One region of the Lysinibacillus sp. NPDC093692 genome, then DNA from elsewhere that is predicted to be linked to it. Evidence: predicted binding sites of a transcription regulator. Region 1 holds the regulator's gene; each other region holds the start of a gene.
The links. The regulator CtsR, encoded in region 1, represses protease genes until heat stress. The targets are predictions, from matches to a motif close to ATGGTCAATAAAGGTCAAACA.
Positions count from the first base shown of each region.

Region 2: clpP (ATP-dependent Clp endopeptidase proteolytic subunit ClpP) is a predicted target of CtsR. The motif match lies at 2,494-2,514, and genes of this name have one in related genera.
Region 3: ACQKN4_RS01385 (ATP-dependent Clp protease ATP-binding subunit) is a predicted target of CtsR. The motif match lies at 2,628-2,648, and genes of this name have one in related genera.

Region 1 covers NZ_JBNNUW010000010.1:62,513-67,700, reverse strand. Annotated here, with positions in the region: gene ACQKN4_RS12765 (hypothetical protein) at 1-121, shown strand, start outside; gene corA (magnesium/cobalt transporter CorA) at 194-1,153, opposite strand; gene ACQKN4_RS12755 (class I SAM-dependent methyltransferase) at 1,218-1,901, opposite strand; gene ACQKN4_RS12750 (DUF4870 domain-containing protein) at 2,023-2,328, shown strand; gene ACQKN4_RS12745 (CtsR family transcriptional regulator) at 2,531-3,001, shown strand; gene ACQKN4_RS12740 (UvrB/UvrC motif-containing protein) at 3,016-3,564, shown strand; gene ACQKN4_RS12735 (protein arginine kinase) at 3,561-4,670, shown strand; gene ACQKN4_RS12730 (ATP-dependent Clp protease ATP-binding subunit) at 4,660-5,188, shown strand, end outside.
Region 2 covers NZ_JBNNUW010000012.1:4,132-9,319, reverse strand. Annotated here, with positions in the region: gene whiA (DNA-binding protein WhiA) at 1-554, shown strand, start outside; gene ACQKN4_RS14030 (HPr family phosphocarrier protein) at 650-907, shown strand; gene ACQKN4_RS14025 (hypothetical protein) at 1,171-1,590, shown strand; gene clpP (ATP-dependent Clp endopeptidase proteolytic subunit ClpP) at 1,819-2,409, opposite strand; tRNA gene ACQKN4_RS14015 (tRNA-Arg) at 2,873-2,947, shown strand; gene ACQKN4_RS14010 (spore coat protein) at 3,380-3,994, opposite strand; gene ACQKN4_RS14005 (LemA family protein) at 4,207-4,788, shown strand; gene ACQKN4_RS14000 (TPM domain-containing protein) at 4,788-5,188, shown strand, end outside.
Region 3 covers NZ_JBNNUW010000001.1:314,514-319,701, forward strand. Annotated here, with positions in the region: gene ACQKN4_RS01365 (Cof-type HAD-IIB family hydrolase) at 1-439, opposite strand, end outside; gene ACQKN4_RS01370 (prolyl oligopeptidase family serine peptidase) at 561-1,325, shown strand; gene ACQKN4_RS01375 (metal-sulfur cluster assembly factor) at 1,379-1,687, shown strand; gene ACQKN4_RS01380 (Crp/Fnr family transcriptional regulator) at 1,756-2,442, opposite strand; gene ACQKN4_RS01385 (ATP-dependent Clp protease ATP-binding subunit) at 2,712-4,838, shown strand; gene ACQKN4_RS01390 (YjzD family protein) at 4,886-5,080, opposite strand.

The DNA of each region.
Region 1 (5,188 bases):
AGTACCAGACTTAGATCAACTATTAATTACTATCTGTGCAACATTAGTATCTGGTGTACTCGCATACTTTTTATTTCCACAGCAAGGTGAAGATAAAGTTGATGATCGCGGTCCTTATTAACAGTGAAAGGCACCTTGGAAAAAATCTCTAAGGTGCCTTTAGCTTGTCGACAAATGAATAAATGGTTTACTTTTAAGTTTTAAATAAATTGAACCAGCCTTTAAGTTTAAAGATTGCCAGCATGAATAATGCGATAAAAATCATAATTCCGAGTACGATAAAGTAGCTAAACTTCCCATGTAGCTCGGGCATATGGTCAAAATTCATTCCATAAACACCTGCAATAAATGTTAGGGGAATAAAGATAGTTGAAACAATTGTTAAGGTCATCATAATGCCATTCATGCGAGTAGAGCTCATCGCCATATAACTATCACGCATATCAGCAGTGAGCTCGCGGTTAGATTCGATCATTTCGGTGAGTTTTAGCAGATGGTCGTAAATATCTCCAAAATAAGCTCGTTCTGATTTTTTAAGTGAAAATCGGTATGAGTTAAGGATACGATATAATAAATCACGCATTGGTAAAATGGTGCGTCTTAAATCGAGCAAATCACTACGGAATTCAAATACAATTTTCATGGCATTGGGGTTACTTTGATAGGTAAGCTCATCTTCAAGTGTATTTAAATGATCCTCAATTTTATAGACAAGTGGAAAATAGTTATCAACAATTTTATCGATTACCTGGTACGTTAAATAAACTGTGCCACGTTCCCAATTCTTTGGCTGCTTTTCTAACATCATTTGTACTCGATCTATTTCCGGTGCTACATTTTTGTGGAACGTAACAATAAATTTATTAGAAACAAAAATATTTACTTCCTCAGCTGTTAATTCTTCGTTCATCCTTTGAATAACAAAGAAATGGAAATCATCATAAAAATCGAGCTTTGGCCGCTGTAAACGCATTAAACAATCTTCTATAGCGAGTGGATGGAAGTGGAAAAACGAATCCAACAGTAGTTCTTCCTCATCAGTTGGACAATTAAAATCGACCCAGTACCATTCAAATTCGTTTTTGTGTATATCTTCAAGTGGAAATTCCTTTATAAGTTTTTGATCTTTTGTAATTCCAATAGTGCGTATCACAGCATTCACCTCAATTCTTTTAATTCTATCCTAACAGGTGTATTGATCTTCACAAGAAATAATTTTATACGCTTTCTCTATAACATATCCAACCACCAAATAAAGTAGTGGCAAAGAATCTAGATGGTTTTGTAAAGCCTGCCTGCTGTAATAGTGCTAATATGTCCTCTTCACACATAAATGAAAGAGAACGGATGGATTTCTCCATTTCCGCTACGTCTGATGGTGATAGCTTTGTATGCTGTAGCCAATAAGCGCGCCATAAATCAAATTGTAGCTCGGTTTCTAAAGTACCCGGCTGCCCGTATTTTGAGACGAGCACAAATGGAGCACCAGGCTTTAAATTATTTGCTATTTTTTTTAATGTTGCAAGCTTCTCTTGATCATCTTGTATAAAGTGAAGCACTAGTACACAGCTTGCCGCATCAAATTTTACTGAAGGTAGCTGAGTATCCAGTATAGTTCCTTGATATAAAGAAATATTATTAGGTAGAGACTTTAAACGTTCGCCAGCAATTTGTAGCATCGCTTCTGATGGATCGATACCAACAAATGACCAATGAGGTCTTTGCTCGGCGAGCTGTAAAATTTCATTACCGCTTCCGGAGCCAACTATTAAAAATTCAGCGTCCTTAGGTAATGCAGATTGATAAAAGGTTTGTGTTAAACGTAGCATTGCATCGTAGCTAGGTAGCGTGCGACGAATACCTTTTTCATATTCATTTGCAAGTGTGTTATTAAATTCCATCGAGTATCACATGCCTTTCAAAAAAATTTATAAATCCAATTTAAAATTGAAACTATTTAAGGTGTATTTCCGTAAAAAATAGTACATAAAATAAAAAAATTATATGGAAGGGTTGATATAAATGGAAACAAAATGGTCTAAGGTAATCATACACGCAAGTGCATTTTTTGCGCCATGGTTAGTACCTATTATATTTTTCTTAATTAGTTCGGAGGAAGAGGTAAAGAGCATTTCTATGCAAGCCTTGTTGTTCCAAGTAGTGATGATAGTTTTACTTACAATTTCGGGTATTTTTAGCTTCCTACTCATTGGTTTACCGTTCTTAATTGTTTTTGGGATTATGTATTTTATTGCGCCAATTATCGGTATTGTGAAGGCTTTATCTGATGAGTCTTGGCGTTATCCAATTGTTGGTCGCTGGGTATAATTTCTATAAACGCAAGTATATGCTAGTTGCATATGCTTGCGTTTTTTCTTTTGCCAATAAGGGTATCTTATAGCTAAAGCATTCGTTGGATTTTTTTCTGTGTGCGAAATAATTGCAATTATTTTCAAGCGTTTTGTATAATATACTCAAAGAAAGTCAAAGATAGTCAAAGTCAGTGTAGTAAGCGAGGTGTATTCCTAAAATGCGTAATATATCAGACATCATAGAAGGCTACTTAAAGCAAGTACTTGAATTAGGTGGAGAAGGGCATATTGAAATAAAACGTAGTGAAATCGCAGATAAATTTCAGTGCGTGCCCTCACAAATAAATTATGTAATTAATACAAGATTTACTGCCGAACGAGGTTACCTTGTTGAAAGCAAACGTGGTGGTGGTGGATACATTCGAATTTTACGTGTCCGCGCGAATTCACAAATTGATCTAATCGATGATGTCCTCAGGCAAATTGAAGGTGGGGCATCGCAAATAATGGCAGAAGATTTAGTTTATCGACTAATTGATGAGCAGGTAATTTCAAGGCGAGAAGCGAAAATAATATTAGCGGCAGTTGATCGCTCAACTATCGATTTGCAACTCCCGTTACGGGATCATATTCGAGCAAAAATTTTACGAGCGATGCTAACAACGATTAAATATGAACAGCAAAAATAAAAGAGGTGATGGAAATGATTTGCGAACATTGTAAGCAGCGTAATGCGACGGTTACTGTAACACAAGTTCAAAGTGGTCAAAAGGTGGAGCACCATTATTGTGACGTCTGCGCCTCGCAGTTCCATCCATTTCATGCTGAATTTAAGCAAGAGCCAGTATCTATTCAACAGCTATTATCTAATTGGTTTGGCTCACCTACATGGCAGCAACAAAAAGTGGGTGAAAAGCAGCAAGCACCACCACAACCGCAAACATGTCCACAATGTGGATTTACGTATAAACGGTTTTTAAAAGAAGGTAAATTTGGATGCCCTAGCTGCTATGACACCTTTAGTGAGCACTTACCGAAGCTCTTTAATCGTATACAGGCTGGACCTCAACATATAGGGAAAATGCCCGGCGCCAGGAGCAATGTTTATGTCATCAAAAAGCAAATTGAGGATATTCGTAAACGTATGAAGATTGCTGTAGATAAAGAACATTTTGAAGAGGCAGCTGAGCTCCGTGATGAAGTGAAGGAACTTGAGAAACAGGTACAATTTGAAGGTGGTGATGTGTCGTGATGATTGAATCGTTTTTAGAGCGTGCTACACCAACATGGATGAGTGTGGAGGACGATTATTCAGATATTGTCATTAGTACACGCATCCGCCTTGCTCGAAATTTAAATGGTTATCGTTTTCCATTAGCCTTTACAGAGGATGAAGCATTACATGTAGAACAGGCAGTTACACATGCAATAAAGGACAGTACAGAACTTCAAGGAAATTATTCATATTTTGCTATTAAGGATTTAACGCCTTTACAACGTCAAATACTTGTAGAAAAACATTTAATTAGTCCTCAGCTTGCAAAAAAAGAGCAAGTTGGCTCCATGCTCTTATCGGATGACGAATCAATTAGCATTATGGTGAACGAAGAAGACCATTTACGCATTCAATGTATGACAGCGAGTTTTCAACTTCAAAAGGCATACGAGCAGGCCAATAAAATTGATCGTACCTTAGAGAAAGCTCTGCCTTATGCGTTCCGAGATACATTTGGTTATTTAACAAGTTGTCCAACAAATATTGGTACGGGTTTACGAGCATCTGTCATGATGCACCTGCCAGCCCTTACACTTACGGGTCAGATGAATCAAATCATTAATGCAATGACACGATTAGGAATGACGGTAAGAGGAATATATGGGGAAGGTAGCGAAAATATAGGTAATGTTTACCAAGTGTCAAATCAGATTACACTAGGAAAAACAGAAGATGACATTTTAGCGGACATCCAAAGTGTCGCTGAGAAAATAATTCAAAAAGAACGACATGCAAGAGGCAAGTTAATGGAAAAAGCAGAGCTTGCCCTAGAAGACCGTGTGTACCGTGCTTTAGGTACGTTAACATATGCTCGAGTTTTAACGAGTGAGGAAGCTGCTACCTGTTTATCCAATGTTCGTTTAGGAGTAGATTTACAGTTAATTGAAGGTATTAAAGCGACCAAATTAAACGAATGTGTAGTCAGTATGCAACCTGGGTTTTTACAGAATTATGCAGGGGACGTTTTGCCGCCTGCTGAGCGAGATCGCGTACGAGCTGAAATGCTTCGTGAGGCACTATCTCAAGAAAATATGAGTAAGCCTATTATTCGGGGAAAAGGAGAGGATTCATTTGATGTTTAATCGTTTTACACAACGCGCGCAAAAAGTATTACAGCTTGCACAAGAAGAGGCGATTCGTTGGAAGCACGAATCAATTGGAACGGAGCATATTCTATTAGGGCTTATCCGCGAAGGTGGCGGTATTGCTGCAAAAGCATTAGAAGCCATTGATATTAGCCCACAAATGATTGAAGCGGGTATTGAAGAGCTTGTAGGGAAGGGTAAAGAGGATGTTGGCCCAATTGTCCACTACACACCTAGAGCTAAAAAAGTAATAGAGCTATCAGTTGATGAATCACGTAAATTAGGCCATTCCTATATTGGAACAGAGCATTTACTATTGGCGCTTATTCGTGAAGGTGAAGGGATAGCGGCTCGTGTATTAAATAATGCTGGTGTCGGATTGAATAAGGCTCGTCAGCAAGTGCTATTGTTATTAGGCAATAATGACAATGCTCAATCGGGTCAACAAGCTGCACAGGCTGCCAATACACCTACCTTAGATAGCCTTGCGCGTGATTTAACACAAATTGCTCGTG
Region 2 (5,188 bases), on a different contig from region 1:
TTTTAGCTGGAGGCTCTGTCAACAATCCAGAAACATCAGCCTACCATTTAGAAATTTATTCATTATATAAAGAACATGGCGAGGCTTTAATGGATTTGATGAATGAATTTGAGCTAAATGCAAAAACAATTGAACGAAAAAAAGGCTTTGTAACTTATTTAAAAGAAGCTGAAAAAATTTCCGATTTCCTTAATATCGTTGGAGCTCATCAAGCAATGATGAAGTTCGAAGATGTCCGCATATTACGAGATATGAGAAATAGTGTTAATCGCATTGTTAACTGTGAAACAGCGAACTTAAATAAAACAATAGGTGCCGCATTACGTCAGGTAGAGAATATCCGATTTATTGAAAATTCAATAGGTCTCGATCAATTACCAGAAAAACTTCGTGAAATAGCGCGATTACGAGTAGAATATCAAGATGTAACACTGAAAGAACTTGGTGAAATGGTATCAAGTGGAACGGTTAGTAAATCAGGTGTCAATCATCGATTACGTAAAATTGATGAGATTGCTGATGCATTAAGAAGTGGCGAAAAAATTGGTGGCTAAATTTTCATACTTTTCAGGTACGTGTTGTTCTTTTGCTAGTAAGTAAGGTAAGATAAAAATAATAAGATGAACGGTAGTAAAGGGGAGTTTTAAGAATGACCGAGAGAAGAGTCCATGTAAAATTAAAATTAGGACTACAAGCTAGACAAGCAGCGCTATTTGTACAAGAAGCAAATCGCTTTAGCGCAGATATCTTTCTTGAGAAAGACGAGAAAAAAGTAAATGCTAAATCCATTATGGGTGTTATGAGCTTAGCCATTGCAAAAGGAACAGAAGTTGTCCTTAGCGGTGATGGTAACGATGCTGAGCAAGCGGTTACAGCATTAGCAGCCCTAATCGAAAAAGAAGATTAATAAAACGTATAATGCAGAAACTGTCCAAGAGGTCACACTTACATATTGGGCAGTTTTTTTGCGTTTTCACATTGAAAAAGCAGGTCCTATTTTTTGTTGGATATTTGTACAACTTGAGATGAAGGTCAATGTTATCCTATACCGATCGTCGACGTGAGGGATAGGAAGATTGAAGTGATAGGGAGTAGAGTCAGAGTCGAAGCGATGGGAGAAAGGGTGAAGTGGCGGAAAGAAAAGTTAAGATGACGGATGGAAAAGCCGAGGTGACGGAAAGAAAGGGTAAAGTGACAGAAAGAAAGGGTAAAGTGACGGAAGGAAAGAGTAGAGTGGCGGAAAGAAGAGTCAAAGCGACGGAAGGAAAGAGTAGAGTGGCGGAAAGAAAAGGCAAAGCGACGGAAGAAAAGGCTGCGACGGAAAGAAGGGCCGAAGCGACGGAAAGAAAGGGTAAAGCGACGGATGGAAATGCCGAAGTGACGGAAAGAAAGAGTAAAGCGACGGAAAGAAGAGGCAAGGCGACGGAAAGAAAGAGTAGAGCGACGGAAGAAAAGGCTGCGACGGATGGAAATGGCGAAGCGACGGAAAGAAAAGGCCGCGACGGATGGAAAGGGCGGAGTGACGGAAAGAAGAGTGGAAGCGATGGAAAGAAAGGCCAAAGCGACGGAAGAAAAGGCCGCGACAGATAGAAATACTGAAGTCGCGGATAGAAACGCCAAAAACGTGGATAGAAACGCAGAAAACGCGAATAGAAACGCCAAAAACATGGATAGAAACGCCAAAAACATGGATAGAAACGGCAAAAACGTGGATAGAAGATCCAAAGCGACGGATAGAAGAGCCGAATCAAGGGTGGACCCATCAAAGCAAACAAAAAAAGACATCTCAGGAATAAACCTGAGATGTCATTCGTTTTTTTATTTACGGTCGTTGCGATCCATAATTTGGTCGATTAAGCCGTACTCTTTTGCGCGCTCAGCAGTCATGAAGTTATCGCGGTCTGTATCTCTTGCAATGACTTCAAGTGGTTGACCTGTGCGTTCTGATAAAATACCGTTTAATTTTTCACGTAAGAATAAAATGCGTTTTGCAGCGATTTCGATTTCAGTTGCCTGACCTTGTGCACCGCCAAGTGGTTGGTGAATCATTACTTCAGCATTCGGTAATGCGAAACGTTTACCTGGTTCACCAGCTGCAAGTAGAAAAGCACCCATAGATGCTGCCATACCAATACAAATTGTTTGTACTTGTGGCTTGATAATTTGCATTGTGTCATAAATTGCCATACCGGCAGTGATTGATCCACCTGGTGAGTTAATATAAAGAAAGATATCTTTATCTGGATCTTCTGCTTGTAGGAATAGAAGTTGAGCAACAATTGAGTTAGCAACGTTGTCATCAATTGCACTTCCTAATAGGATAATACGGTCTTTTAGTAGTCGTGAATAGATGTCGTACGCACGTTCACCACGACTTGTTTGTTCAATAACTGTAGGAATTAAATTCATGTTAAATCCTCCTTAGAAAACTAAATTCGAATACTTTTGCTGAAAACTTCCATCGTATTCAGCTGTAACCTTATCATACACATTATAGTCAGGGAAGGTCAAATATTAACCCTGTTAAAGTGAAATAAATTAAAATAATTTCGCCTTGTGTTAATTGAAGCAGGCGCTTCGCTTTTACGTAGATAAACAATGCGCCTGAAGCCCGTACATTAACTTCCTTTCTAATGCGTGACATACACTGTAGCTGCGTTTTATTTACTAGGTATTTTGAACTTACTGAATGAAGATAAAAAAAGTTTAAATGTTTTACATTCTATAGTTGAATTTTGAGCAATACGTTTGTATAATGAATAAGGTCATAAGTTAAAGTACAGTACACTATTTTGTCAGGTATGCTTCAAATGAGGATTATCTACATCATGCTTTTCGTAAAGCCTAGTGGGTACTTTTTTTTTGTTCAATTGCCCTCGTGGTGTAATGGATAACACGTAAGATTCCGGTTCTTGCACTGGGGGTTCGATTCCCTCCGAGGGCGCCATTTTACTGATTATTTGATATATTTTTATAACTCGAATTCTCCTAATAAGTAGTTTAGCAGCCTGCTTAGTGGAGAAAGAGAGGGAAATTAATGGGAATATTACCCAATAGGCATTATTCCCGTATCTGTTCCTTTCAAACCTTCAAAAGAGCAACAACTCCAAATTATTTTTTAGTGAACATACTGTACGTGAAGACTAGTTATACTAGTCGAAAAAAAAGAATCCTATCTGAGGGGATTCTTTTTTTTTTGCAAAAAAAGTAACATATACAATGGGTTTTGACTGTGGAGTTAGAGATTGTGTTGGCTATTTGTCGAAGAGAGAAGCTTTTTGTAATCCGCAAAACGAGCGAGGAAAATTTATAGTTCATTAAATAAGAGCAGCCCCTGTGATGATGCATCACATATGGGACTGCTCTTGTTTTTTTATTATTAATGTAGGGGATTTGTTGTAGTGCCGAACGAATTAAGCATCGTGTTCATATCTTGTTGAGAATATTGTGGTACTTGATAGTAGCCGTGCATATTTTGGTAAATAGATAATTCGTATGCCATTTCAATGCAGTTGGGAATACTATCAGCAACAACACGTCGAACTACAGGGTTTGTAGTTTCAGTTGCGGCAGCAGTCATACATTTTGCTGCTCCTTTTTGAGCACCTAATAGGAAGCCAGAAATTGCTTCGTCGTTGAGCTCGCTTGCATTTTGCATAGGCTTTTTAGGTTGGCCAGGATTTAATCCGTATTTGAAATCATTGCCTGTCTCCATTTGATAGCGTCCTGTAGGTACGGAAGGATCATGCCCTGTATTAAATGATTCCACAATTGTGTTATACATACCTAATGTGAAATTATATTGGCGATCCAAAATGCTAAGTAACTCAGGATCCTTAACATGTTGACGTAAAAAGATCGATTGATTCATTCCAGCAATAATTTCGCCAATTGTTTCATGCATGTCCATTAGTTCATGTCCACCATGATTTAGGCTTTGTTGTTGGTTGAATGATGTTTGGTTTGATGATTCATTTTGAAACGATTGTGTCAAAAAAAGCGCCTCCTATATATCATAGTTTTGTTACATATTAAGTATGGCACGTTAGACAAATTTCATACGGTATTGATGCGTTTGCATATAAGTAGAATAGTGATGTTTTTTTGTTGCATATTAGTGGTAATGAAAAGAATGGCTCATCGTCAAAATAAATAGTATTTCTGATTTTGAGTGATAGCTAAAAGAAAGCGAAGGTGGTTTTAAAGTTGAAAAAAATATTTGGACCTATCGGAATTATCGTTATTATTTTAGTTGTATTGTCCTTACTATTTATACCAAAATACAATAGCCTTGTAACGGCTGAGGAGGGCGTAGATTCGAAATGGGCTCAGGTTGAAAATCAGCTACAACGTCGCTACGATTTGATTCCGAACTTAGTAGAATCTGTAAAAGGATATGCCAACCATGAAAAAGAAGTTATCGCTAGCATTACAGACGCACGTGCACAAATGGGAAGTGCTCAAAGTCCAAAGGAGCAAGCGGTTGCCAATGATGCATTGAATGGAGCACTTAGTCGATTGCTAGTAGTTGTAGAAAATTATCCGAATTTAAAGGCAGATGCAAACTTCCGTCAATTAATGGATGAATTAGCGGGGACAGAAAACCGTTTAGCTGTTGCCCGAGAAGATTATAACAATGAAGTGCAGGCTTTTAATAAAACAGTCAAACGTTTCCCAGGTAATTTAATCGCGGGGATGTTTGGCTTTGAACAGAAGGAATATTTTAAAGCTGCTGCCGGTGCTGAAAAGGCACCATCTATAGATTTTAGCGGTTCAGGTAAACAATAATGAAACGGTTGATGACCCAACTTGCTATTGTTGGCTTCCTATTTATTTTATCTATTAGAACAGCAGATGCCACAATGCCAACACCGATGAAAAATACGTATATTCATGATTTTGCTAATGTTATATCTGCCTCTGTAGAGGAAGAACTCAATCGTTACTCAGAGCAGCTAGATAAAGGTACAAGTGCTGAAATTATGGTCGTAACAGTAGATAATATTAATGGCCAAGAGCCAAAAATGTATGCAACAAAAATGATTCGCTCTTGGGGTATTGGTGATGCCAAAAAAAATAATGGTGTGTTAATCTTAGCAACGTTTGGGCAGGGGAAAGGCAATAATGATGTTGTTATTGCAGTGGGTCAAGGCCTTGAAGGGGCATTACCTGATGGCAAACTGGGGCG
Region 3 (5,188 bases), on a different contig from region 1:
GGTTATCAAGTAAATGGGTATAGAGATTCCCATGAGTAATTTTAGGATTCCCCATATTAAATATATTTAAAATCCGTGAGTTCTCTGTATGAACATAAATATCGTCCTTCACCTCCGCTATAATATTTTCATATTCATAGCTATTGATGGAATTGACGACATCATGTACTACGCTTAAATCAATAGGAGTATGTTTAGTCTGCCAAGCAGCATTTTTAGGATGGTGGACGTAAGCACCATTAAAATTTACGATGGGCGTTGTAAGGCCAAGCTCGTGATAGTAAAGATCACTCGCACGATAAGGACGACCGGTAGCAATCATAACTTGATGGCCTTGTTCCTTTGCCTGCAATAATGTTTTTTTAGTTTTTGCTGAAATTTGTTGTTGGTCCGTTAATAACGTACCATCTAAGTCCAAAACGATTAAATGCGGTTTCATAGCTTATTGCCCCTTTCTTATATTTTGAATAGTATCGTTTTGTAAACCATTCGTCAAAATTTTGTCACAGTGAAAAAAGTTTGCTAACATAAAGATGAGACAAATGTTGGGAGTGACAAAGATGATTGTTGAGAAAGAATTGTGGGGAAATATTCCTTTATTACATATACATACGGAAAATATGAATGAAGAAACCCCGGTAGTAATTTTTTTACATGGTTTCACGAGTGCAAAAGAACATAACTTACATTATGCATATCAATTAGTAGGCAGAGGGGTGCGTGTCCTATTGCCAGATGCAAAATTACATGGCGACCGTAGTGAAGGCCTAACTGAGATGCAATTGAGCTTACATTTTTGGGATATTGTTTTAAATTCTATTCATGAAGTGGAACAATTATATAATGAATTAAAGAATAAAAAATTATTAGTGAATGATAAAATTGGTATTTCTGGTACATCAATGGGTGGTATTGTCACATCAGGCTGTTTAAAGCGCTATGATTGGATCAAGACAGCAGCAGTTTGCATGGGTGCACCAAGTTTCACTAAATTAGCGGAGTATCAATTACAGCAATTCGCTAAAAACGGTGTGAATTTGCCGATGTCCGAAGAAGAAGTACAACAAACGAATGAGCTTCTAGCTAAATATGATGTGAGCCTAACACCAGACAAATTTGCAGAACGACCTGTTCTATTTTGGCATGGGGAGTTAGATAAAACTGTACCTTTCAAGGAAACGTATGATTTTTATTTAACTTTACGCAAATATTATGAAAAAAATCCAGAAAACTTAAAATTTATAGCGAATAAGAAAGCAGGTCATACTGTGCCACGTGATGGTATGTTAGCAGCAACTGAATGGCTTGCACAGCATTTGGCATAATAAGATGCATCTGCTATGATTAAGTTAACACTGTGACGGAAGGAGAAATACAGATGGATCAAGATATGAAAGACAGCATGTTCGGTGCATTAGAAAATGTAATTGACCCTGAGCTTGGTATTGATATCGTCAACTTAGGTTTAGTATATGATGTAGAGTTAGATGAAGAGGGTGCAGCAATTGTTACAATGACGTTAACGTCTATGGGCTGCCCGATGGGACCTGTTATTGTTGATCAAGTGAATACAGCATTAGGTGAGCTTCCAGAGGTGAAAAGTACAAATGTAAATATTGTATGGAATCCACCTTGGTCAAAAGATAGAATGTCACGCTATGCAAAAATGGCATTAGGTGTACGCTAAGTTCACTTAAAGCACGATAAAAAATCCCCGCTTATAACTCATAAGCGGGGATTTCGTATGTAAGTGTACTAATCAATACGACATATTTGTAACGGACAATTTTCACAGGCGATTTCATCCTTTAAAAATTGTAGATCGTGAATGGTTATATAACCTTTTTCAAAAGATATAATATTGTGCTTCTTTAAGTCATTCAGCATGCGATTAATCATCTCTCGACTCGTTGCACATAAATTAGCAATCTCTGTATGTGTTAACGGGAAGTCAATATAAATAGTGTCATTTTCTAACGGCTTCCCATAAGTGTTTGAAAGACGGATAAGCGTTGAAAATAAAGCGCCCTTTTTCCCATGTAAAATCAAATCACGCAAACGGCTTTGATGCTTTAAATTTTCTGTTTGCAACCACTTCATATACTCCACCATTAAAATAGGCTGTTCCACTAGTAAAAGTTCTAATGTTTCAAGGCTAAGAACATATAAACTGGAGGGCTCTAGTACTTTAGCGGTCATCGAATTATACGTAAAGTTGCAAAATAATGAGCTTTCTCCAATGATGCTATCAGGACCACAAATACGAATGGTTAATTCCTTTCCATTCTCCGTTTCCTGACTAATCGAGATAGCTCCTGTTTTTATATAATAAATTTCTTTCGCACGTTCGCCCTCTAAAAAGATTTTACTATCCTTATTCACTTTAATAAAAACACCGTGCTTTTGAAAAAGATCGTGAAATTTCTCCTGTATATTATCCATAATAGCCATATCTTCAACACATCTCTTTCTTTTTTCGTAAAAATTGTTTAATTATTACAAAATTAAGTGAGCAATTTACTAGATCTAAGAAATATACTTTCATTATAACGTAGTTTTCCAGTAATAAGTGAAGAAATTTTAGGGCTAATTCTTTGCTCTAGTTTGTCGAGTGTTGTAAAATAAAGTTAGTCAAAAAAGGTCAAACATTTTCTATGAAATAGAATGGCAAACGGGATTCCGATTAACATTATTAAAAAGGAGTGCTAAATATGCAATTTCAACAAACAAATGACAAAAAGCCATTAGAACAATTTGGACGTAATTTAATAGAAGAAGTTAAAAACGGTAAAATGGATCCGGTTATCGGTCGTGACGAAGAAATTCGTAATGTCATTCGTATTTTAACACGCAAAACGAAAAATAATCCTGTCTTAATAGGGGAGCCTGGGGTTGGTAAAACAGCTATTGTAGAAGGGTTAGCTCAACGTATAGTAAAGGGCGATGTTCCTGAGGGGTTAAAAGATTGCGTACTGTATGAGCTGGATATGAGTGCTTTAATAGCAGGTGCTAGTTATCGTGGCCAATTTGAAGAGCGCTTAAAAGGTGTATTAAAAGAAGTAAAAGAATCAGAGGGACGCATCATTTTATTTATCGATGAAATTCATACAATTGTTGGTGCTGGTAAAACGGATGGTGCAATGGACGCTGGGAATATGCTTAAACCAATGCTTGCACGAGGTGAGCTACATTGTATCGGGGCTACAACATTAGATGAATACCGTATGTATATTGAAAAAGATCCTGCTTTAGAGCGTCGTTTCCAGCAGGTGCTTGTACGAGAGCCGTCTATTGAAGATACAGTTTCCATTTTACGAGGCTTGAAAGAGCGCTTTGAGTTGCATCATGCGGTACGTATTCATGACCGTGCAATCGTAGCGGCAGCGGGGCTTTCCAATCGCTATATTACAGAGCGTTTCCTGCCAGATAAAGCGATCGATTTAATCGATGAAGCATGTGCGATGATTCGAACAGAAATTGATTCCATGCCACAGGAATTGGATGCAGTTACACGCCGTATTATGCAGCTTGAAATTGAGGAGCAAGCATTGCGTAATGAAAAAGACGAGGCGAGTAAAAAACGTCTAGAGCAGCTCAGTGAGGAATTAACAAAGCTCAAAGAATCCTCTGAGGGCATGCGTAAACAATGGGAAACCGAAAAAGAAGCGTTACACGGCATTCAGAAAAAACGTGAAAAACTTGATAAATACCGCCGCGACTTAGATGAAGCAGAAAGTAAATATGATTTAAATAAAGCAGCTGAACTACGTCATGGGAAAATTCCTACACTTGAAAAGGACATTCAAGAGATGGAAAAACAATTAGAAAATGGTACGGAATCACGTATTTTGCGTGAAGAGGTAACGGCTGATGAAATTGCATCAATCGTTTCGCGCTGGACGGGAATACCAGTGACGAAATTAGTAGAAGGTGAGCGAGAAAAATTATTGCGCTTAAAAGATACATTGCATGAGCGTGTAATCGGACAAGATAATGCAGTACAGCTTGTTACGGAAGCGGTATGGCGTGCTCGAGCGGGTATTAAAGATCCGCATCGACCAATTGGTAGCTTTTTATTCCTAGGACCAACAGGTGTTGGTAAAACAGAGCTTGCGAAGGCACTAGCGGCACAATTGTTTGATTCTGAGGATCATTTTATTCGCATTGATATGAGTGAATATATGGAGAAACATAGCATATCGCGCCTTGTAGGGGCACCTCCAGGCTATGTTGGCTATGAGGAAGGTGGTCAATTAACAGAAGCTGTTCGCCGAAATCCGTATTCAGTTGTTTTATTAGATGAAATTGAAAAGGCCCATCCGGATGTCGCAAATATTTTACTACAAATTTTAGATGATGGTCGCATTACTGATAGCCAGGGGCGTATGGTTAACTTTACGAACACAGTGGTCATTTTAACTTCTAACATTGGCTCAAGCTATTTAATGGAAGCAAAAGAAGCCGATGCTGCTGTTGAGGATTTAGTGATGGCTGCACTGCGTCAACATTTTAAACCAGAGCTGTTAAATCGTATGGATGATATTATTATGTTCCATGCACTATCAGATGAGCATTTTACAGCCATTGCATGGAAATATATCGAACAGCTTGTCAAACGAGTTGCAGAGCAAGACATTACTTTACAAGTAGAACAAAATGTAGTTGATTGGGTTGTCGAACAAGGAGCAGATGCTCAGTTCGGCGCAAGACCATTAAAACGCTTCGTGCAACGTTATATTGAAACTGCGGTTGCAAAAGAATTGCTTCGAGGTGAAGTATTACCAGGAGAAACATTGCACATTAAAATGCATGATGGTCAATGTGTCGTTGAAAAATAACAAAAAACCTGTTCCGCATTGAGCGAAACAGGTTTTTTCTAGTTGAATTAATGATTGTCTGCAGCTTCTGGAGTTGACTCGTTTGGAATAATTGCACCGATAATGAAAACAAGAATTGTAAATACAACTGATGTAACAATAGCAGTATCGATATCAAATTCTGCACCAAGTACAGAGCCTACTACGTAGTTTAACATTGAAACTAGTAGGAATGACCATATGAATGTTACGATATATCGCATTAATTTCACCTCAACCGAACTTTTTTATATCATAAGATTTTACTACATATTCATTATCATATCATAACATAAATCGAAAAAAAAAGAACCTTTTCTGTGAAACATGGC